DNA from 3 places in the Streptomyces sp. NPDC001292 genome. Region 3 is predicted to be linked to each of the others. Evidence: predicted binding sites of a transcription regulator. Region 3 holds the regulator's gene; each other region holds the start of a gene.
What was found. Region 3 encodes HrcA, which represses chaperone genes, less so after heat shock. Its sites were predicted from a motif close to TTNGCACTCNGNNNNNCNGAGTGCNAA; they were not measured.
Positions count from the first base shown of each region.

Region 1: groL (chaperonin GroEL) is a predicted target of HrcA. The motif match lies at 4,635-4,661, and genes of this name have one in related genera.
Region 2: groES (co-chaperone GroES) is a predicted target of HrcA. The motif match lies at 5,083-5,109, and genes of this name have one in related genera.

Region 1 is NZ_JBIAXG010000010.1:122,520-129,852, reverse strand. Features, by position in the region: gene ACFY4A_RS14170 (MurR/RpiR family transcriptional regulator) at 1-820, shown strand, start outside; gene murQ (N-acetylmuramic acid 6-phosphate etherase) at 899-1,834, shown strand; gene ACFY4A_RS14160 (hypothetical protein) at 1,921-2,505, shown strand; gene groL (chaperonin GroEL) at 2,853-4,475, opposite strand; gene ACFY4A_RS14150 (cold-shock protein) at 4,876-5,079, opposite strand; gene ACFY4A_RS14145 (MoaD/ThiS family protein) at 5,510-5,785, opposite strand; gene thrC (threonine synthase) at 5,782-7,065, opposite strand; SAM riboswitch class I at 7,084-7,253, opposite strand.
Region 2 is NZ_JBIAXG010000036.1:21,314-28,646, forward strand. Features, by position in the region: gene ACFY4A_RS30670 (hypothetical protein) at 1-308, opposite strand, end outside; partial or broken gene ACFY4A_RS30675 (substrate-binding domain-containing protein) at 311-634, shown strand; gene ACFY4A_RS30680 (LCP family protein) at 729-1,814, shown strand; gene ACFY4A_RS30685 (methyltransferase domain-containing protein) at 1,821-3,029, opposite strand; gene ACFY4A_RS30690 (polysaccharide deacetylase family protein) at 3,120-4,061, shown strand; gene ACFY4A_RS30695 (polysaccharide deacetylase family protein) at 4,058-4,894, shown strand; gene groES (co-chaperone GroES) at 5,256-5,564, shown strand; gene groL (chaperonin GroEL) at 5,694-7,319, shown strand.
Region 3 is NZ_JBIAXG010000001.1:228,161-235,493, reverse strand. Features, by position in the region: gene ACFY4A_RS00945 (S41 family peptidase) at 1-224, opposite strand, end outside; gene ACFY4A_RS00940 (hypothetical protein) at 336-908, opposite strand; gene ACFY4A_RS00935 (16S rRNA (uracil(1498)-N(3))-methyltransferase) at 1,015-1,755, opposite strand; gene ACFY4A_RS00930 (nitronate monooxygenase) at 1,752-2,840, opposite strand; gene dnaJ (molecular chaperone DnaJ) at 3,069-4,205, opposite strand; gene hrcA (heat-inducible transcriptional repressor HrcA) at 4,206-5,222, opposite strand; gene ACFY4A_RS00915 (MBL fold metallo-hydrolase) at 5,422-6,171, shown strand; gene ACFY4A_RS00910 (DUF3097 domain-containing protein) at 6,204-7,010, shown strand; gene hemW (radical SAM family heme chaperone HemW) at 7,051-7,333, opposite strand, start outside.

The sequences.
Region 1 (7,333 bases), on a different contig from region 3:
TGTCGCCGAGGCCGTCGCCGGCGACCCGGCCGGCTGCGCGGCCCTCACGGTCACCGGCCTCGCCGAGCTCACCGGCACCAGCGAGGCGACCGTCGTGCGCACCGCCCGTCTGCTGGGCTATCCGGGTTACCGGGACCTGCGCCTGGCCCTCGCGGGCCTGGCCGCCCAGCAGCAGTCGGGACGTGCGCCCGCCATCACGACCGACATCGCGGTGGACGACCCCATCGCCGACGTCGTCGCCAAACTCGCCTACGACGAGCAGCAGACCCTGGCCGACACCGCCGCCGGCCTCGACACCATCCAGCTCGGCGCGGCGGTCACCGCGCTGGCCGCCGCCCGCCGCACCGACGTCTACGGCATCGGCGCCTCCGGTCTGGTCGCCCAGGACCTCATGCAGAAGCTGCTGCGCATAGGGCTGGTGGCGCACGCGCCCAGCGACCCGCACCTCGCCGTCACCAACGCGGTGCAGCTGCGCGCGGGGGACGTGGCGATCGCCATCACCCACTCGGGTTCGACCGGGGACGTGATCGAGCCGCTCCGGGTGGCCTTCGAGCACGGCGCGACCACCGTCGCCATCACCGGCCGACCCGCCGCGCCCGTCACGCAGTACGCCGACCACGTCCTGACCACCTCCACGGCCCGCGAGAGCGAGCTGCGCCCGGCGGCGATGTCCTCCCGGACCAGCCAACTGCTCGTGGTGGACTGCCTGTTCGTCGGGGTGGCACAGCGGACGTACGAGACGGCGGCGCCCGCGCTCGCCGCGTCCTACGAGGCGCTCGCCCACCGGCACAGCCCACGGGGCGGGACCCAGCGCTCGTAGTGCTCCTAGCCGAGAACCGAACAAGTCCGGACCCGCACGGTCAGCCGTACCGCAACGCACGAAGAGAGCCGCCCCCTCATGACCTCCACGCCCCACTACCGCGAGCTGCGCGCCGAGTTGGAGTCGCTGACGACCGAGGCGTTCCGCCCCGAGCTGGCGGAGATCGACCGGCTGCCGACGCTCGAGATCGCCCGGCTGATGAACGCCGAGGACACCACCGTGCCCGCCGCCGTGGCCGAGCGGCTGCCGCAGATCGCCGCCGCGATCGACGCGGTGGCGGAGCGGATGGCGCGCGGCGGCCGGCTGATCTACGCCGGCGCGGGCACGGCCGGACGGCTGGGGGTCCTGGACGCCTCGGAGTGCCCGCCGACCTTCAACACCCACCCCTCCCAGGTCGTCGGGCTGATCGCGGGTGGCCCGCCGGCCATGGTGACCTCGGTCGAGGGCGCGGAGGACTCCAAGGAGCTGGCGGCCGAAGCGCTCGCCGCCCTCGGCCTCACGCCGGACGACACGGTGGTGGGCGTCTCCGCCTCCGGCCGCACCCCCTACGCCATCGGCGCGGTGGAGCACGCCCGCGCCCTGGGCGCCCTGACCATCGGCCTGTCCTGCAACGCGGACAGCGCGCTCGCGGCCGCCGCCGAGCACGGCATCGAGGTCGTCGTCGGCCCCGAGCTGCTCACCGGCTCCACCCGCCTGAAGGCCGGCACGGCGCAGAAACTGGTCCTCAACATGCTCTCGACGATCACGATGATCCGCCTGGGCAAGACCTACGGAAACCTGATGGTCGACGTACGGGCCTCCAACGACAAGCTCCGCGCCCGCTCCCGTCGCATCGTCGCCCTGGCCACGGGCGCGCCGGACGACGAGATCGAACGAGCCCTGACGGCCACGGACGGCGAGGTGAAAACCGCCATCCTCACCCTTCTCGCCGACATCGACGGCCCCACGGCGACCCGTCTCCTGGAGGAATCCGGCGGCCGTCTGCGCGCGGCGCTGGAACGCGCCGGGAGCTGAGGCCGACGGGCGTGGGACCGGTGGCGGCACGAGCGGGCAGGCCGGGGCTCGCATGCCTGCCGGGGCGTCCTACGCTGGAGGACACCATGAACCACGCCCAGCTCACCGCCCTAGGACGGGCTCTGCGTCTGCTCGGCGAGCACGGCGAGGCGCTCTCCGCGCAGACGCCGGACGCCAGGCTGCACGAGGTGAAGGCGGATCTCCGGCGCGCTCTCGACCTGCTGGACGAGACCGTCACGACGACCGCGCCCGCCACCCGCTGCCCCGAGCATCCGAACGGGCCCGTCGACGAGAGCGCGCCCGACCTGTGCCTGCTGTGCGAGACCCGGCGCCGGGCCGCACGCCGCTCCGAGGTCGACGGAGCGTACGCGTCGTACGCGCGCCGCGCCGCCGAGCCCGCCGCCCCCGCCCCGTCCCGCTACGGCGTCCGCGAGGACCGGCCGCAGCCCCAGCAGCGGTGGCTGCCGGAGCTGTGGAACGGGCGGGAGTGGCAGTTGTGCGGGACCCCGCGCCGGGACCGGCGCGAGGCCGAGTTGTTCATCGCCGCCCAGCGCCGGGCACCGCGCGCCGCGCCCGCCTACCGGCTCGTGCACGAGTTCACCGACTACGAGGTGGTGCGCGTCTGGGGCCATCCCGTGCGGGTCGACATCGAACCCATGGGCAACCCGTAGGCTCTACGGCACCTTCGCCCCGGCGGGCGCGGGCTCACCGGCCGCCGTCGGCCGCCCCGCCGCCGCGGTGCGCCGATGACCCGGATGTTCTCGCCGGATGGCGTCCCGGGCGAGGACGTGCTGTCGTCATCGGAGGCGGTGACGGTCACGTGGGGGGCTCCTCGGAATCGTGGTCGGTACCGGCCGGCGCGCACGCGCATCAGCCGTGCACCGGCGTCAACTGCCCCACCGGCCACGGCATTCCACCGCTCCACACCTGTGACCCGGAACATGCCCGAGGGCGGCACCCCCTGTCTCCAGGGAGTGCCGCCCTCGGTACGTGAAGGACGGATCCGATCCTCGGGGGATCAGAAGTCCATGTCACCGCCCGGCATGCCGCCGCCGGCCGGCGCGGCGGCCTTCTCCGGCTTGTCGGCGATGACGGCCTCGGTGGTGAGGAACAGCGCGGCGATGGAGGCGGCGTTCTGCAGCGCGGAACGGGTCACCTTCGCCGGGTCGATGATGCCCTCGGCGACCAGGTCGACGTACTCACCGGTCGCGGCGTTCAGGCCGTGGCCGGGGGTGAGGTTGCGGACCTTCTCCACCACGACGCCGCCCTCGAGGCCGGCGTTGACGGCGATCTGCTTGAGCGGGGCCTCCAGGGCGAGCTTCACGGCCTGCGCGCCGGTCGCCTCGTCACCCTCGAGCTCCAGCTTCTCGAAGACGCTGGTGGTCTGGAGCAGGGCCACGCCACCACCGGCGACGATGCCCTCCTCGACGGCCGCCTTGGCGTTGCGCACGGCGTCCTCGATGCGGTGCTTGCGCTCCTTGAGCTCCACCTCGGTGGCGGCACCGGCCTTGATGACCGCGACACCGCCGGCGAGCTTCGCCAGGCGCTCCTGGAGCTTCTCGCGGTCGTAGTCGGAGTCGCTGTTCTCGATCTCGGCGCGGATCTGGTTCACGCGGCCCGCGACCTGGTCGGCGGAGCCGGCGCCGTCGACGATGGTGGTCTCGTCCTTGGTGATGACGACCTTGCGGGCGCGGCCCAGGAGGTCCAGGGTCGCGTTCTCCAGCTTGAGGCCGACCTCCTCGGAGATGACCTCGCCGCCCGTGAGGATGGCGATGTCGCCGAGCATGGCCTTGCGGCGGTCGCCGAAGCCCGGGGCCTTGACGGCGACGGACTTGAAGGTGCCGCGGATCTTGTTGACGACCAGGGTCGACAGGGCCTCGCCCTCGACGTCCTCGGCGATGATCAGCAGCGGCTTGCCCGACTGCATGACCTTCTCCAGGAGCGGGAGCAGGTCCTTGACCGAGGAGATCTTGGAGTTGGCGATGAGGATGTACGGGTTCTCGAGCGACGCCTCCATCCGCTCCATGTCGGTCGCGAAGTAGGCGGAGATGTAGCCCTTGTCGAAGCGCATGCCCTCGGTGAGCTCGAGCTCCAGACCGAAGGTCTGCGACTCCTCGACGGTGATGACGCCTTCCTTGCCGACCTTGTCCATGGCCTCGGCGATGAGCTCGCCGATCTGGGTGTCGGCGGCGGAGATGGAGGCGGTGGAGGCGATCTGCTCCTTGGTCTCGACCTCCTTGGCCTGGTCGAGCAGGGCGGCGGAGACGGCCTCGACGGCCTTCTCGATACCGCGCTTCAGGGCCATCGGGTTGGCACCGGCGGCGACGTTGCGCAGGCCTTCCTTGACCAGGGCCTGGGCGAGCACGGTCGCGGTGGTCGTACCGTCACCGGCGACGTCGTCCGTCTTCTTGGCGACTTCCTTGACCAGCTCGGCGCCGATCTTCTCGTACGGGTCCTCGAGCTCGATCTCCTTGGCGATGGAGACACCGTCGTTGGTGATCGTGGGGGCGCCCCACTTCTTCTCGAGGACGACGTTGCGGCCCTTCGGGCCGAGGGTCACCTTGACGGCGTCCGCGAGCTGGTTCATGCCGCGCTCGAGGCCTCGCCGCGCCTCCTCGTCGAACGCGATGATCTTGGCCATGTGAAGTGGTCCTCCCAGGACTGGGGGTGATTACTTCGGACCGCGCCCGCGCCCGCGACGGACGGCCCCGGCCGGAGGTTCCTTGCCCCACCCGGCCCGTGGCCTCACCGACCCGGTCCTTCGTTGTCACTCTCACCTTCAGAGTGCTAACGCCAATGATTAGCACTCGACCCCTCCGAGTGCAAGGTGCGCCCGCGAAGCGGGCTCGATGAGGGGTGGCGGTCGGGTGACGGGTTGGCGCAAGCGCCTGCGGGGGATGGGGGTGACTCAGCCCCGCGAACGCCGGTACGCCAGGCCCCCGGGACGGGTCGGATGCGCGGACACGACGAAGGGCCCGCACCCCGGCAGCGGAGGTGCGGGCCCTTCCGAAGAAGAACGTCGCTTGCGGTGGTCGCGCGATTCAGGCCGTGACGCGGACCATGTCGGCCTGCGGACCCTTCTGGCCCTGCGAGATCTCGAACTCGACCCGCTGGCCCTCTTCCAGCGTGCGGTAGCCGTCCATCTGGATCGCGCTGTAGTGGACGAAAACGTCCGCACCACCGTCGACCGCGATGAAGCCGTACCCCTTCTCCGCGTTGAACCACTTGACGGTGCCCTGAGCCATGCCCAACTCCCCTATTACTGGCCCTTGCACAGATCCACACTTCGCGGACCCGGGTCAGACCTCACCCCCCGTGGATCGGGGGCGTGCGCCGGAACGCGTCGACCGCGGCTGAATGTATCTGTCCAACTGCCGTCTGCAACAGGTCAATCGGACGAGAAATCTGGACGTACACGGTCCGGAATATAGGAAGAATTCACGCGAATTCAGGGCAAGTCGGGCCCCACAAACAAGGAAAATGCCGCAAAAGGCCCGCAGACTTTGGCTACTTCTTGCCGGGCCCACGACAGGAATCCGGGGCCCCGGATTCGGAGTTCGGGGGCGCGTTCCCCAACTGTACCGCGCTCAATCCCACGGAATTGCCCCCTCCGCTTCTCTCACGGAGGGGGCAACTCGGTGAACTCTGCGTAACCGGAATTACCGAAGGTAATGATCAGCCGCCGGCGACCGCCGGGATGATCGAGACCCCCGCGCCCTCCGGGGTGGCCGTCTCGAGCCCCTGCTCGAACCGGACGTCGTCGTCGTTGACGTACACGTTGACGAAGCGGCGCAGCTTGCCCTGGTCGTCCAGGACCCGGGCCGCGATGCCCGTGTGGTTCCTCTCCAGGTCCGAGATGACCTCGGAGAGGGTCGCGCCCTCGGCGCTCACCTCGGCCCGGCCGCCGGTGTAGGTGCGCAGGATGGTGGGGATACGGACGGTCACGCTCATGCCAGGCCAGCCTCTCGGAAGGAGTCCAGGGTCGGACGGATCGTCGCGGTCAGGCCGGTGCCGGCCACCGCGTCCAGCGTCTTCAGCCCGTCGCCGGTGTTGAGGACGACGGTGGTCTTCGTCGGGTCGAGGACGCCGTTCTCGACCAGCTTCTTCGTCACGCCGACCGTCACACCGCCTGCCGTCTCGGCGAAGATGCCCTCGGTCCGCGCCAGCAGCTTGATCGCGTCGACGACCTGCTCGTCGGTCACGTCCTCCACCGCGCCGCCGGTCCGGCGCGCGATGTCCAGGACGTACGGGCCGTCGGCCGGGTTGCCGATCGCCAGCGACTTGGCGATCGTGTCGGGCTTCTGCGGCCGTACGACGTCGTGGCCGGCCTTGAAGGCGGTGGACACCGGCGAGCAGCCCTCGGCCTGGGCGCCGAAGATCTTGTACGGCTTGTCCTCGACCAGTCCGAGCTCGATCAGTTCCCGCAGGCCCTTGTCGACCTTGGTGAGCTGGGAGCCCGAGGCGATCGGGACGACGATCTGGTCCGGCAGCTTCCAGCCGAGCTGCTCGCAGATCTCGTACGCCTGCGTCTTGGAGCCCTCGGCGTAGTACGGCCGCAGGTTGACGTTGACGAAGCCCCAGCCCTCGCCGGCCGGATCGCCGATCAGCTCGGAGCAGAACCGGTTCACGTCGTCGTAGTTGCCCTCGATGCCGACGAGTTCGCCGCCGTAGATCGCGGCCATCACGACCTTGCCCTGCTCCAGGTCGTGCGGGATGAACACGCAGGAGCGCAGTCCGGCGCGGGCGGCGGCGGCGCCGACGGCGCCGGCCAGGTTGCCGGTCGAGGAGCAGGAGAGCGTGGTGAAGCCGAAGGCGCGGGCCGCCTCCAGCGCCTGGGCGACCACACGGTCCTTGAAGGAGTGCGTCGGGTTTCCGGAGTCGTCCTTCACGTACAGCCCGCCGGTCACCCCCAGTTCGCGGGCGAGGCGGTCGGCCCGGACGAGCTTGGTCCAGCCCGGGTTCAGGTTCGGCTTGCCTGCGACGTCCGCGGGGACGGGCAGCAGCGGCGCGTAGCGCCAGATGTTCGCGGGGCCCGCCTCGATCCTCTTGCGCAGCTCCTCGGTGTCGTAGGCCGAGAAGTCGTAGGCGATCTCCAGCGGGCCGAAACACTCCTCGCAGGCGAAGACCGGGCCGAGGGGGACGCGGTGACCGCACTCCCGGCAGCTCAGCGCCGCGGCGGGGCCGAGGTCTACGGTGGAGTCGGTGCTGCTTGCAACGGTCTGCACAGCCATGTGAGGCGAGGCCCTTTCTCCTCATCTTCCTCACGACGCATCTCGCCGTGAGACGGATTTGGCACCTTCCCTAGCCGGGAGCCTCGCGAAGACGATCGGCTGCGCTCGCACAGCAGTCGATACGAGAACCGGCTGGAGGGTTGCCGGGGCTTCATCGGGCCGTGTCCCTCTGCCCCTCTGGATGAGCTGTATTCGGTTGTGGCGCGGTGGTGACCCCCGGCATGGGATGGTCGTCCGCGTTGTTCAGACTGTAACGGAAGGCCAGGAC
Region 2 (7,333 bases), on a different contig from region 3:
CGGACGGCGACGTGGGCGAGCGGGACGCACAGCACGAGGACGATGGCCACCGCCGCCGCGACGGTCGTCGTGTTGGCGAGGAGGTGGCCGAAGCCGCTGTGCAGGCCGGTGTTGTAGTTCTCCAGGGTCGGGTGCTCGGGTGGGCCGAGGGCGTTGCCCAGCACCTGGTCCTGCCGGGTCAGCGAGGTCGAGATCATCGCGTAGATCGGGACGATCACGACGACCGGCCAGATGACCGAGCCGAGGCCGGCCGGCGGGTTCGGGCGCCTGGACCAGTGGCGGCGGCGGTGCGCGGGGGCCGCGGTCACCTGCGAAGCTGCTGCGCCGCGAGGACCGGCCGACCGCCGTCTTCGCGGGCAACGACCTCCAGGCGCTCGGCGTCTACGAGGCGGTGCGCGAACTGGGCCTGCGCGTCCCGGAGGACCTGAGCGTGGTCGGCTTCGACGACCTGCCGGTGGCGCGCTGGGGCGGGCCGCCGCTGACGACCGTGCGCCGGCCGCTGACGGAGATGGCCGAGGCGGCGGCGAAGCGGGTCCTGGACCTCGGGCGCGAGGAGGACACGCCGGTGGCGACCCGGGTGGAGCTGGCCACGAGTCCGGTGGGGCGCAGCAGTACGGCGGCGCCCGCGAAGTGAAGCTCAAGTGCCGAAACTTTCGGGGAAGATGAGATTTTCCGAAGAATTCGGTCGTGGGCGCCTCCCCCTGTCGGGCTTCGCGTGAGTCGGACGTATGTTCCTCCCCGTGAGGGGACACAACAGGGGACATGACAGGGGCCAGGGCGGCAGCGACAGCGGGGACGCGGGCGGAGGGGCCGGCCGGCGGTCACGGGCCCTGAAGACCGTGGGCCTCGGCCTGGCGGGCGTCCTGGTGCTGGGCGTCGCGGCGGCGGGCTGGGCGTACTGGCACCTGAACCAGAACATCAAGGGCGTCGACATCAACAGCGCGCTCGGGGACGACCGTCCGCCCGGGCCGCGTACGGCACCGTCGGCCGAGAAGGCCGCCCTGCCCAGCGGGGCCCTCAACATCCTGGTCCTCGGCTCGGACTCGCGCAGCGGCGAGCAGAACAAGGAACTCGGCGGCGGCGACAGCGAGGGCGCCCGCTCCGACACCGCGATGATCGTGCACATCGACGCGGGCCGGACCTCGGCCACCGTGGTGAGCATCCCGCGCGACACGCTGGTCACCCGCCCGTCCTGCCCGCTGGAGTCCGGCGGCTCCACGGCGGTGGCGAACTACGCCATGTTCAACAGCGCGTACTCGGTGGGCGGACCGGTGTGCGCGGTCAAGACGGTCGAGACGCTGACCGGCATCCGCATGGACCACTACGTCGAGATCGACTTCTCCGGCTTCGCGAAGCTGGTGGACGCGATGGGCGGGGTCACCGTCACCACCGAGCTGGACATCGACGACGACAAGAGCCATCTGCACCTGAAGGCGGGCACCCACCACCTGAACGGCACCGAGGCCCTCGCCCTGGCCCGGACCCGCCACGGCGTGGGCGACGGCAGCGACCTGGGCCGCATAGGCCTCCAGCAGACGCTGGTCAAGGCGCTGCTGGAGGAGATCTCCGCCTCCGGCCTGCTGGACGACCCCGCCGGGCTCTACCGGGTCGCCGACGCGGTGACCGGCAGCCTGACCACCGACACCGGCCTCGACTCGCTCGGCGAACTCACGACCCTCGGCCAGAGCCTGAAGGGCCTGTCGGCGCAGAACGTGAGGACGGTGACCATGCCGGTGGTGACGGCCCCGTGGAACCCCAACCGGGTGGTGGCGCAGGAGCCGGACGCCGGCGACCTGTGGACGTCGCTGCGGTGAGCGGCGTCAGCCCGCCGGGTGGCCGAGCAGCATGGTGGGCGCCCCGGCGACCCGGGTGAGGAACACCGTCGCCGCGTTCCTGCCGTGCGGCTTCGCAAGGACCTTCCTGCGCAGTTCCTCCGGCTCGACCGCCGAGCCCCGCTTCTTCACGGTCAGCGTCCCCACCTCGCGCTCCCGCAGCAGGGCCTTGAGCCTCTTGACGTTGAAGGGGAGCCGGTCGGTGATCTCGTAGGCGGTGGCGTACGGGGTGGGGCGGAGTTCGTCGGCGGTCACGTACGCGATGGTCTCGTCGATCAGGCCGCCGTCGAGTTCCCGGGCGACCTCGGCGACCAGGTGGGCGCGGATGACCGCGCCGTCGGGCTCGTACAGGTAGCGGCCCGGGGTACGGACCTGGGGGTCGGGCAGGCCGCGGCCGCGCAGGGTGCGCGGGCCAGGCAGCAGGGTGGCCCGGACCAGTCCCGGCTCGGTGCCGAACCACAGCACCGCCTCCTTCACGTCCCCGCCGTCGGAGATCCACTCGGCCTCGGCCTGCGGCGGGATCATCTCGTGCGGGATGCCGGGGGCGATCTTCAGGGCCGCGCGGGGCGCCCGGAGCGCGGCGCCGACGGCCCAGGACAGCGGCGGCGAGTACGCCTCGGGGTCGAAGATCCGCCCGCCCGTCGCCCGGCCGCCACCCCTTCCTGCGCCCACCCTCCGGGCCGGATCCACGAACACCGCGTCGTACGACGCCGTGCCGACCTCCGTGACGTCCGCCTCCCGTACCTCGATCAGGTCCGCCAACCCGAGCGCCTCGGCGTTCGCGCGGGCCGTGGCGGCGGTCAGCGGGTCCCGGTCCACGGCGAGGACCCGGATCCCGGCGCGGGCGAGGGCGATCGCGTCGCCGCCGATCCCGCAGCACAGGTCGGCGACCGAGGTCACCCCCGACTCCCGCAGCCGGCCCGCCCGGTAGGCCGCCACGCTCGCCCGCGTCGACTGCTCCACCCCGTTCGGCGTGAAGAACATCCGCCCCGCGTCCTCGACCCCGAACTTCGCGGCCGCCCGCTGCCGCAGCCGGGCCTGGCCGAGCGCCGCCGACACCAGTTCGGCGGGGTGCTCACGGCGCAGCCGGGTGGCGACGGCGAGTTCGTCGGCGGGTTCGGTGCCGCGCACCTCGTCGAGGAGGGCGCGGCCCTCGGGGGTGAGCAGCGAGGCGAAGGCGTGGAGGTGGTCGTTCACCGGCTCATTGTCGGCCAGTCGGTGGATGGTGTGCCTCCGGTCGCGGTGTCGCCCCGTGTTCGGGGCGGTGGCCTGCGAGGATCCGGCGCCATGAGGCTAGTAGTACAAAATGACAAAAAGGGTCCTGAAAGGTTCCCGAGTCGCAGGGCCCGGATCCGCGGCGGGCTCGCGGTGCTCGCCGTCGCCGCCCTCGCCTCCGGCTGCGCGCAGCCGGAGGCGGCGCAGGTGCGCCCGGCCCCCGGCCAGCAGCGCCCCCAGGCGCCCCCCGCCCCCGCCCTCGGCTCCTACGCCGACCGCCTGCACACCTCCCACGCGCAGCGGGTGGCCGCCACCAAGCGCTGGGGTCTGGAGCAGGTCCCGCTGATCCCCCCGCAGCCGCCCACGACGAAACCGAAGGCCACCGCCCGCGCGGGTTTCGAGGTGAAACATCAGGAGGACTGGAACCTGCCCCCGGTCTTCACCACGGTCCCCACCAAGGACAAGGTCGTCTTCCTCACCATCGACGACGGAGCGGAGAAGGACCCGGAATTCCTGCGGATGATGCGCGACCTGAAGATCCCGTACACGGTGTTCCTCAGCGACGACCTCATCAAGGACGACTACGGCTACTTCTGGAAGATGCAGGCCTCCGGGGTCACCCTCAACAACCACACCCTGCACCACCCCTACCTGCCGGGCCTGTCCTACGAGGAGCAGAAGCGCGAGATCTGCGGTATGCAGGACATCATGCAGGAGCGGTTCGGCAAGCGCCCGAAGATGTTCCGCCCGCCCTACGGCAACTACAACCAGGACACCCTGCGCGCCGCCAAGTCCTGCGGCATCGAGTACGCGCCCATCTGGAACGAGGAGGTCTACGTCGACCGCTGGGAGTTCCGCGAGGACGACCAGCGGCTGCGGCCCGGCGACATCGTGCTCACCCACTTCCGGGGTCCCAACGAATGGAACGGCACGATGGCCGACGACATGCGCCGGTTCCTGAGCAAGGTCACGGCGGACGGGTACGCGGTGGCCCGGCTGGAGGACTACCTGTGAGACTGCGGCCCGTCAGGCCCCGGCACCTCGCCGTGGCCCTGCTCGCCGCCTCGCTGCTGTCCGGCTGTGCCACGTCCGTCGATCCCATCGAGCGGCTCGGCCGCAAGGCGGCGCAGGGGGTACGGTCGCAGAGCCCGGCGGCCGACCAGGCCTACCGGCGCTGGGGACTCACGGCGCCGCTGCCCGCGCCACCGAAGCCGCCCGCCCGTCCGCCGCGGCCCGCCGGCGCCAGCCCGTCCGCCGGACTGCCCGAGGTCGTGGACCACGTCGCGACCTCCGACCCGGTCGCCTTCCTCACCTACGACGACGGCGCGGAGAAGGATCCGCGGTTCGTCGACATGGTCCGTGAACTGCGGCTGCCGGTCAGCATGTTCCTCACGGACAGTGTCGTCGGACCGGGGTACGGGCACTTCGCGCGCCTGATGTCGGTCGGCGCGGACCTCCAGAACCACACCCTGGACCACCCCTCGCTGCGCGGTCTGCCCTACGCGGGCCAGCGCGCCGAGATCTGCGGCCAGCGGGACAAGATCCGCGCCCGCTTCGGCGTCAGCCCCCGCCTCTTCCGCCCGCCCTACGGCCGGTACGACATGACGACCCTGCGCGCCGCCGCCGACTGCGGGGTCTCGGCGGTCGTGCGGTGGCGCGGCGCCACGACCGACACCGGCCTGCGCTTCACCCACGGCCCCCACGAACTGCGCCCCGGCGACATCCTCCTCGTCGCCTCGGACGACGACGACCTCGACGGCCCACCCCTGCGCGACCGCACGACCCGCCTGCTCCGCAGAATCCAGGAGGAGGGCCTGACGGTGGGCCGCCTGCAGGACTATCTCTGAGCTCAGGCGGGACTATCTCTGGGCTGAGGCTTTCAGCCGAGTCCGGCATCGAGCAGCCGGTCCGGCGCTTGAGGGCGAGGTCGAAGCGGGGGTCTGGGGGCAGCGGCCCCAGGGCCGCCCACACAGACCCACAGCACCTTGAACACGCGTTCCCCCAAGCGCCCCACACCCGACGCGCCACGAGGCAATTGGCACTCCGCTTGACCGAGTGCTAACGACGGTCATAGTCTCAGGTCTGGCACTCCCCCCTGGAGAGTGCCAACAAAGCGACGGGCAGGTCCGGCACCCGCGACGACGGATCGACCTGGTCGCCACCTCAGACAGTTAACCCCGTGAGATCTCCGAAGGGGGAGGTCGGATCGTGACGACCGCCAGCACCAAGGTTGCCATCAAGCCGCTCGAGGACCGCATCGTGGTCCAGCCGCTGGACGCCGAGCAGACCACGGCCTCTGGCCTGGTCATCCCGGACACCGCCAAGGAGAAGCCCCAGGAGGGCGTCGTCCTGGCCGTGGGCCCGGGCCGCTTCGAGGACGGCAACCGTCTTCCGCTCGACGTGAAGGTCGGTGACGTCGTGCTCTACAGCAAGTACGGCGGCACCGAGGTGAAGTACAACAACGAGGAGTACCTCGTCCTCTCGGCTCGCGACGTCCTCGCGATCATCGAGAAGTAGTTCACCCGCTTCTTCACGAAGCCGAAGCAATTCTGCTTGAGCTGCGCCCCTGGCCCCCGCGACCGATAAGAAGCCGGGCGCCCGGGGCGCAGTGTCTTACCACCAGATTTCGAGAGGGCTCCCGCTGCCATGGCGAAGATCCTGAAGTTCGACGAGGACGCCCGTCGCGCCCTCGAGCGCGGCGTCAACAAGCTTGCCGACACGGTCAAGGTGACGATCGGCCCCAAGGGCCGCAACGTCGTCATCGACAAGAAGTTCGGCGCGCCCACCATCACCAACGACGGCGTCACCATCGCCCGTGAGGTCGAGATCGAGGACCCGTACGAGAACCTCGGCGCCCAGCTGGTGAAGGAGGTGGCGACCAAGACCAACGACATCGCGGGTGACGGCACCACCACCGCCACCGTGCTCGCCCAGGCGCTCGTGCGCGAGGGCCTGAAGAACGTCGCCGCGGGCGCCTCCCCGGCCGCGCTGAAGAAGGGCATCGACGCCGCGGTCAAGGCCGTCTCCGACGACCTGCACGCCTCGGCCCGTCCGATCGACGAGAAGTCCGACATCGCCGCCGTTGCCGCGCTGTCCGCCCAGGACCAGCAGGTCGGCGAGCTGATCGCCGAGGCGATGGACAAGGTCGGCAAGGACGGCGTCATCACCGTCGAGGAGTCCAACACCTTCGGTCTGGAGCTGGACTTCACCGAGGGCATGGCCTTCGACAAGGGCTACCTGTCGCCGTACTTCGTCACGGACCAGGAGCGCATGGAGGCCGTCCTCGACGACCCGTACATCCTGATCCACCAGGGCAAGATCTCCGCGATCGCGGACCTGCTCCCGCTCCTCGAGAAGATCATCCAGGCCAACGCCTCGAAGCCGCTGCTGATCATCGCCGAGGACGTCGAGGGCGAGGCCCTGTCGACCCTGGTCGTCAACAAGATCCGCGGCACGTTCAACGCCGTGGCCGTCAAGGCCCCCGGCTTCGGCGACCGCCGCAAGGCGATGCTCCAGGACATGGCGGTCCTCACCGGCGCCACCGTCATCTCCGAGGAGGTCGGCCTCAAGCTCGACCAGGCCGGTCTGGACGTCCTCGGCTCCGCCCGCCGCGTCACCGTCACCAAGGACGACACCACGATCGTCGACGGCGCCGGCAAGAAGGAGGACGTGGAGGGCCGCGTCTCCCAGATCAAGGCCGAGATCGAGAACACCGACTCCGACTGGGACCGCGAGAAGCTCCAGGAGCGCCTCGCGAAGCTGGCCGGCGGCGTGTGCGTGATCAAGGTCGGCGCCGCCACCGAGGTGGAGCTGAAGGAGAGGAAGCACCGTCTGGAGGACGCCATCTCCGCGACCCGCGCCGCGGTCGAGGAGGGCATCGTCTCCGGTGGTGGCTCCGCGCTCGTCCACGCCGTGAAGGTCCTGGAGGACAACCTCGGCAAGACCGGCGACGAGGCCACGGGTGTCGCGGTCGTCCGCCGCGCCGCCGTCGAGCCGCTGCGCTGGATCGCCGAGAACGCCGGCCTCGAGGGCTACGTCATCGTCTCCAAGGTGGCGGAGCTGGAGAAGGGCAGCGGCTACAACGCCGCCACCGGCGAGTACGGCGACCTGGTGAAGGCCGGCGTCATCGACCCGGTCAAGGTCACCCGCTCCGCCCTGGAGAACGCCGCCTCCATCGCCTCCCTCCTGCTCACGACCGAGACCCTGGTCGTCGAGAAGAAGGAAGAGGAAGAGCCGGCCGCAGCGGGCCACGGCCACGGCCACGCCCACTGAGCGCTTTGCTGGAC
Region 3 (7,333 bases):
TGCGCCTCGGGTGCGCCGTCACGGGTGGAGGTCCAGGCGACGAGAGTGCCGTCGGGCGAGATACGGGGATGGTTCGCCGGCACGTTGTCGGCGCTGACCCGCCAGGCCCTGCCGCCGTCCAGCGGCGCGAGCCACACGTCGTCCTCGGCGGTGAAGGCGACCAACTCGCCGCGCAGATGCGGGAACCGGAGGTACGCGGAGGAAGCAGACGATACGGACGACACGGGCGACGGAGACGATGCGGGCTGAGTCACGTGATCACCCTACGCAGGGGCGGCGGCCACGGACAGGGGGCGGATGGCTTCCCCGGCACGCGAACCGGCAGCGGTGCGGCCTCACTTGCCACGTACGGGCCAGCAGGTGGGATCGCCCTGGCACCAGATCGTCCGCGTGACGGTCACCGTGACCCCCGGCTCCGGCTGCCCGTGGGTCGGCCGGTAGGTGACGGCCGGCCGGAACGTCGGACCGGTCGTGGCGTCGCAGTCGCCGAGGCCGCGCACGTGGAACCACACCCTGCCGCCCACCTTGGCGGTCAGGTCCCCGCGCACGCAGGCTCCGTCGACGGCCCGGGTGACCTTCCCGGTGACGGTGATCTTCCGGCCGTCCTTCGTCTGCCCCTGGCAGTCCACGGAGACCACGGTGGTCTCGGACGCGGACGGCGTCGGGTTCCCCGCCGTGCGGGTCCGGCCGCCGTCGTCCCTGCCCGTGCAGCTGAGCCAACTCACCGAAGCATGCCGCCGGTTCAACTCCGCCGTCGCCGTCCTGTCGGTCGTGTACGCCGCCGACGCGGCGCTGAGCCCGCCGGGATCACATGCGACGGCCCCGCCCGCGGCGACCACCGCGAGCACCGCCACGGCCCTCACCCGCCGCCCGTGCGACAGGTGCCGAATCCGCCTCAATGCCCCCATGTACGGCAGCCTGCCACCGCCGCGCCCGGGGCGGTAGAGCGCATACGGCCACGCGCGCGCCGCGCGCCAGCACTCATTCGGCCGGCCGCGGGGCGTGCCCTGCCGGTCAGGACCAGCGGCCGGTACGGCCCAGCAGCAGGGCGGCCGCCGCCGTACCGGCGGTCGAGGTGCGCAGCACGGTGGGGCCGAGCACGTACGCCTTCGCCCCCGCGTCCCGGAACTGCGCCAACTCCTCGGGGGAGACCCCGCCTTCGGGGCCGACGACCAGCACGATCTCGCCCTGTGCGGGGAGTTCGGCGGTGGCCAGGCGTTCCTCGCCGCTCTCGTGGAGCACGGCGGCGAAGTCGGCTCCGGCCAGAAGTGCCGCAACCTGCTTGGTCGTCGCCGCGTCCGCGACCTCGGGGAAGCGCACCCTGCGGGACTGCTTGCCGGCCTCGCGGGCGGTCGAGCGCCACTTGCCGAGCGCCTTCAGACCCCGATCGCCCTTCCACTGCGTGATGCAGCGGGACGCGGCCCACGGCACGATCGCGTCCACGCCGACCTCGGTCATGGTCTCCACGGCGAGTTCGCCGCGGTCGCCCTTGGGCAGGGCCTGGACGACGGTGATACGGGGGGACTCCGGCGGTTCCTCGACGAGGGCCGCCAGGTCCGCGATCACCAGCCGGTCCTTGCCCTCGGCGGCCTTGACCACGCCCTCGATCCAGCGACCGCGGCCGTCGGTGAGCACCACGTCCTCGCCCGGCCGCAGCCGCTTGACCGAGACCGCGTGCCGCCCCTCGGGGCCGTCCAGCACGAACTCCGTTGTGATGCCCTTCAGTTCGTCCACGACGAACACCGGCGCGGTCATCGCGCGTCACCTCCTGCCGCCAAACCGGCCGCCAACGCCGCGCGTGCCGCGTCGAGTTCGGCGACCAGCACCTCCACCAGCTGCCCGGCGGGCAGGTCGCGGGCCATCCGGTGGCCCTGGCCCGCCCACAGCGCCATGCCCTGCGCGTCATTCGCCTTGGCGGCCGCCTTGCGCAGCGGGGCGGTGAGGTGGTGGACCTCCGGGTAGGCGGCGGGCGCGTACGGGCCGTGCTCCCGCATGAAGCGGTTGACCAGTCCGCGGGCCGGCCGCCCGGAGAACGCCCGGGTCAGCTCCGTACGCGGGAACACCGGGTCGGTCAGTGCCTGCTTGTGCAGGTCGTGCGCGCCGGACTCCGGGGTGGCGAGGAAGGCCGTGCCGAGCTGGGCGGCGCCGGCGCCCGCCGCGAGCACGGCGGCGATCTGGCTGCCGCGCATGATGCCGCCCGTGGCGATGATCGGCAGGGCGACCGTCTCACGGATCTGCGCGACGAGCGAGAGCACGCCGATCCCGGCGCCGTCCCGCTCCGGCAGGTCGCGGTGGGTGCCCTGGTGGCCGCCGGCCTCCACGCCCTGGGCGATCACCGCGTCCGCGCCCGACCGGTCCACGGCGAGCGCCTCCTCGGCGGTGGTGGCGGTGGCGAAAACGAAGGTGCCGACCCGGTGCAGGGAGTCCACGACCTCGCGGGCGGGCACGCCGAAGTGGAAGGAGACCACCGGCACCGGGTTGTCCAGGAGCACGGCGAGCTTGGCGTCGTAGCCGTCGTCGCGTCCGGAGTCCGGATCGCCGAGTTCGGTCTCGTACCAGCCGGGTTCGCCGGCGAGCTGGTGGGCGTAGAGGTCGACGGCGCCGGTCTCGGCGCTCTCCGGCTGCGGCATGAACACGTTGACGCCGAAGGGGCGGGCGGTCAGACCGCGCAGCTGCTTGATCTCCTGGTACATGCCGTCGGCGGTCTTGTAACCGGCGGCGAGGAACCCGAGTCCGCCGGCATCAGACACCGCCGCGGCGAGCGGCGGCACCGCGGGCCCGCCCGCCATCGGCGCCTGCACGATCGGGTGCGGGAAGAGATCGGTCAGTGCGGAGGACATGACGGCATGTTGTCACGTCCTCCTGACGAGTCCGAACCCGGGCGACCTCTGGCATATGTCAGAGGAATCCCCTCCGGAACGCCCCCGAGCCCCCGGCCGGCCCCAAGCCCCCGCGTCAACGCCCGTTGAAGGCATCCTTCAACCGCGAGAACAGGCCTTGCTGCCCCGGCTGACTGTGCCTGCCCGGGGGACGACCCCCGAGCCCCCGGCCGGCCCCAAGCCCCCGCGTCAACGCCCGTTGAAGGCATCCTTCAACCGCGAGAACAGGCCTTGCTGCCCCGGCTGGAACTGGCCCTGTGGACGTTCCTCGCCGCGCAGCTTGGCCAGCTCGCGAAGCAGGCGTTCCTGCTCGGGGTCGAGCTTGGTCGGGGTCTGGACCTCGACGTGGACGACGAGGTCGCCCCGGCCGCCGCCGCGCAGGTGCGTGACGCCCCGGCCGTGCAGCGGGATCGACTGGCCGGACTGGGTGCCCGGGCGGATGTCGACCTCCTCCAGGCCATCCAGGGTCTCCAGCGGCACCTTGGTGCCGAGGGCCGCCGCGGTCATCGGGATCGTGACCGTGCAGTGCAGGTCGTCGCCGCGCCGCTGGAAGGTCGAGTGCGGCAGCTCGTGGATCTCGACGTACAGATCGCCGGCCGGACCGCCGCCGGGGCCGACCTCGCCCTCGCCCGCGAGCTGGATGCGCGTGCCGTTGTCGACACCGGCCGGGATCTTCACGGTCAGGGTGCGGCGGGCGCGGATGCGCCCGTCTCCGGCGCACTCCGGGCACGGGGTGGGGACCACCGTGCCGAAGCCCTGGCACTGCGGGCACGGACGCGACGTCATGACCTGGCCCAGGAAGGACCGGGTGACCTGCGAGACCTCACCCCGGCCGCGGCACATGTCGCACGTCTGCGCGGTGGTGCCCGGGGCCGCGCCCTCGCCGCTGCACGTGTTGCAGACGACGGCCGTGTCGACCTGGATGTCCTTCGTGGTGCCGAAGGCCGCCTCGTCCAGCTCGACCTCGAGCCGGATCATCGCGTCCTGGCCCCGGCGCGTGCGCGAACGCGGTCCGCGCTGCGACGCCGTACCGAAGAAGGCGTCCATGATGTCGGAGAAGTTCCCGAAGGAACCGGCTCCGAAGCCGCTCGCGCCGGCCGCGCCGGCCTGCGAGAGGGGGTCGCCGCCGAGATCGTAGACCTGCTTCTTCTGCGGGTCGGAGAGCACCTCGTAGGCGGCGTTGATCTCCTTGAACCGCTCCTGGGTCTTCGGATCCGGGTTGACGTCCGGGTGCAGCTCGCGCGCGAGCCGCCGGAAGGCCTTCTTGATCTCTTCCTGCGACGCGTCACGGCGCACGCCGAGAACGGCGTAGTAGTCCGTGGCCACCTACGACTCCGCCAGGATCTGTCCGACGTACCGTGCCACTGCGCGTACCGCTCCCATCGTTCCCGGGTAATCCATGCGGGTCGGTCCGACCACGCCGAGCTTGGCCACTGCCTCGCCGCCCGAACCGTAGCCGACCGACACGATGGACGTGGAGTTGAGTCCTTCGTGGGCGTTCTCGTGACCGATGCGCACGGTCATGCCCGGATTCTGCATCTCACCGAGCAGCCTCAGCAGCACGACCTGCTCCTCCAGCGCCTCCAGGACGGGCCGGATCGTGAGCGGGAAGTCGTGCGCGAAGCGGGTGAGGTTGGCGGTGCCGCCGATGACCAGCCGCTCCTCGTTCTCCTCGACGAGCGTCTCCAGCAGGGTGGACAGCACGGTCGAGACGGTGCCCCGGTCCTCGGCGTCGAAGCCGTCGGGCAGGTCCTCCACGAGGTGGGGCACGTCCGTGAACCGGCGGCCCGCGACCCGGCTGTTCAGCCGCGCCCGCAGGTCGGCCAGGGAGGTCTCCCCGAAGGGCGCCGGGCAGTCGACCATCCGCTGCTCGACCCGGCCGGTGTCCGTGATCAGCACGAGCATCACGCGCGCGGGCGCGAGAGACAGCAGCTCCACGTGCCGCACGGTGGAACGGGTCAGCGACGGGTACTGCACCACGGCGACCTGCCGGGTCAGCTGGGCGAGCAGCCGCACCGTGCGGGCCACCACGTCGTCGAGGTCGACGGCGCCTTCGAGGAAGTTCTGGATGGCGCGCCGCTCGGGCGCGGTCATCGGCTTGACCTCGGCCAGCTTGTCGACGAACAGGCGGTACCCCTTGTCGGTGGGGATGCGGCCGGCACTGGTGTGCGGCTGGGCGATGTAGCCCTCGTCCTCCAGGGCCGCCATGTCGTTGCGGACCGTGGCCGGTGACACGCCCAGGCTGTGCCGCTCGGTGAGGGCCTTGGAGCCCACCGGCTCCTCGGTGCCGACGTAGTCCTGGACGATGGCGCGCAACACCTGAAGCCGCCGCTCGCTGAGCATCGCGCACACCTCCAGGGTCGTTCCTCGGCCACCCGCCTGGCACTCTGCGCATACGAGTGCCAGCTCTACCCGGCCCAGTGTACGGCCGCCGGGTACGCCCCCGGCAAGGCCGGGCCGCGACAGCCTGCGAGGTCGGGACCGGGATCACCCGGGATCGGCCGGGATGTCGTACCCGGCCGATCCCCGCTAGCGTCGCCGTATGACGGCTGCGCGGGAGGAACCCCGGGAAGAACCTCCTGAAGAACTGGAATGGGAACGGCTGGCGGACGGGGTCGGGCGGTGCCGCCTCCCGGTGTGGGACTGCACGGCCGGGCTGGTCGTGGGGGCGGACGCCGCGCTGATGGTCGACGCGGGGTCGAGCCGTGCGGAGGGCGCGCTGTTGCGCGCGCGAGCGCGGGAGCTCTCCGGTGGCCGTGTGACACTTCTCGCGCTCACCCACCCGCACTTCGACCATGTCTTCGGGGCGGCGGAGTTCAGCGGCGCGGAGGTGTTCGCCGCCGCGGGCGCCGCCGCGGTGTTCATCGGCGGGCGCGAGGAGCTGCGCGCGGACGCGGTGCGCCACGGGCTGGACGCGCGGGCGGCGCGGGACGCGGCGGACGCGCTGGTGCGGCCCGGCCGCGAGGTCGACGACCGGCTGACCCTCCCGCTCGGCGGCGGGCGGGAGGCGCTGCTGGTGAACGTGGGTCCGGGCCACACGGCGCACGACCTCGCGGTGGTGGTGCCGGGCGAGCCGCCGGTGGTGTTCTGCGGGGACCTGGTCGAGGAGTCCGGCGCACCCCAGGCGGGCCCGGACGCCGTGCCGTCCCGGTGGCCCGCCGCCCTCGACCGGCTCCTGGCGCTCGGCGACGAGGACGCCCTGTACGTCCCCGGTCACGGAGCGGTGGTGGACGCCGCCTTCGTCCGCGCCCAGCGGGACGCCCTGGCCGCGCGCTTCGGCGTGTCGCGCTGATCGGACACGGGCCTGTCCATATCGTCACTCGAATGCGCCAGTATTCGCCCGACCTCACCCCTCCCTGGAAGAAGCCCCGGGCCGTGCCGGAGGTTTCCGCCGAGCCGGGTCTGGTGGTGGAGGAGCCCGGGACCGGCTTCTGCGGGGCGGTGATCCGCTGCGAGGCGGGCACGGTGACGCTGGAGGACCGTTTCGGCAAGCACCGGGTGTTCCCGCTGGCGCCGCGCGGCTTCCTGCTGGAGGGCCGGGTGGTCACCCTGGTGAAGCCGTCGTCCGGTCCGGTACGGCCCACCCGTACGGCATCCGGTTCGGTCGCCGTGCCCGAGGCACGCGCGCGCGTGGCCCGCGCCGGGCGCATCTACGTCGAGGGCCGGCACGACGCCGAACTGGTCGAGAAGGTCTGGGGCGACGACCTGCGCGTCGAGGGGGTGGTCGTGGAGTACCTGGAGGGCGTCGACGACCTGCCGGCGATCGCCGAGGCGTTCGCGCCCGGTCCGGACGCCCGCCTCGGCGTCCTCGTGGACCACCTGGTTCCCGGCAGCAAGGAGTGGCGCATCGCCGAGTCGGTGACCAGCGAGCACGCCTTGGTGGTCGGCCACCCGTACATCGACGTCTGGGAGGCCGTGAAGCCGTCCTCGCTGGCGATCGAGTCCTGGCCCCGCGTGCCCCGCGGCCAGGACTGGAAGACGGGTGTGTGCCGCGCCCTGGGCTGGCCGGAGAACACGGGCGCGGCCTGGCAGCGGATCCTGTCCCACGTGCGGTCCTACAAGGACCTGCAACCGGAGCTGCTGGGCCGGGTCGAACAGTTGATCGACTTCGTCACCGTCCCGCCCGCGTAGCCGCGGCGGGCGTACTCCGCCGGGGCCCGCGCCGGGTGCCTCAGTCCACCAGGTCCCGCACCACCGCGTCCGCCAGCAGCCGGCCCCGCAGGGTGAGCACGGCGCGCCCCGCCTCGTACGGCCCCTCCTGGAGCAGCCCGTCGGACAGCGCACGCCGGGACGCGGCCAGGCCGTCCGGGCGCAGCAGGTCCAGCGGGACGCCCTCCCGCAGCCGCAGTTCCAGCAGGATGCGCTCCACCCGGCGGTCCTCCTCGGTGAGGACTTCCCGGCCGGCGCCCGGGGAGCGGCCGTCCGCCAGGGCCGCCGCGTACGCCCCGGGATGC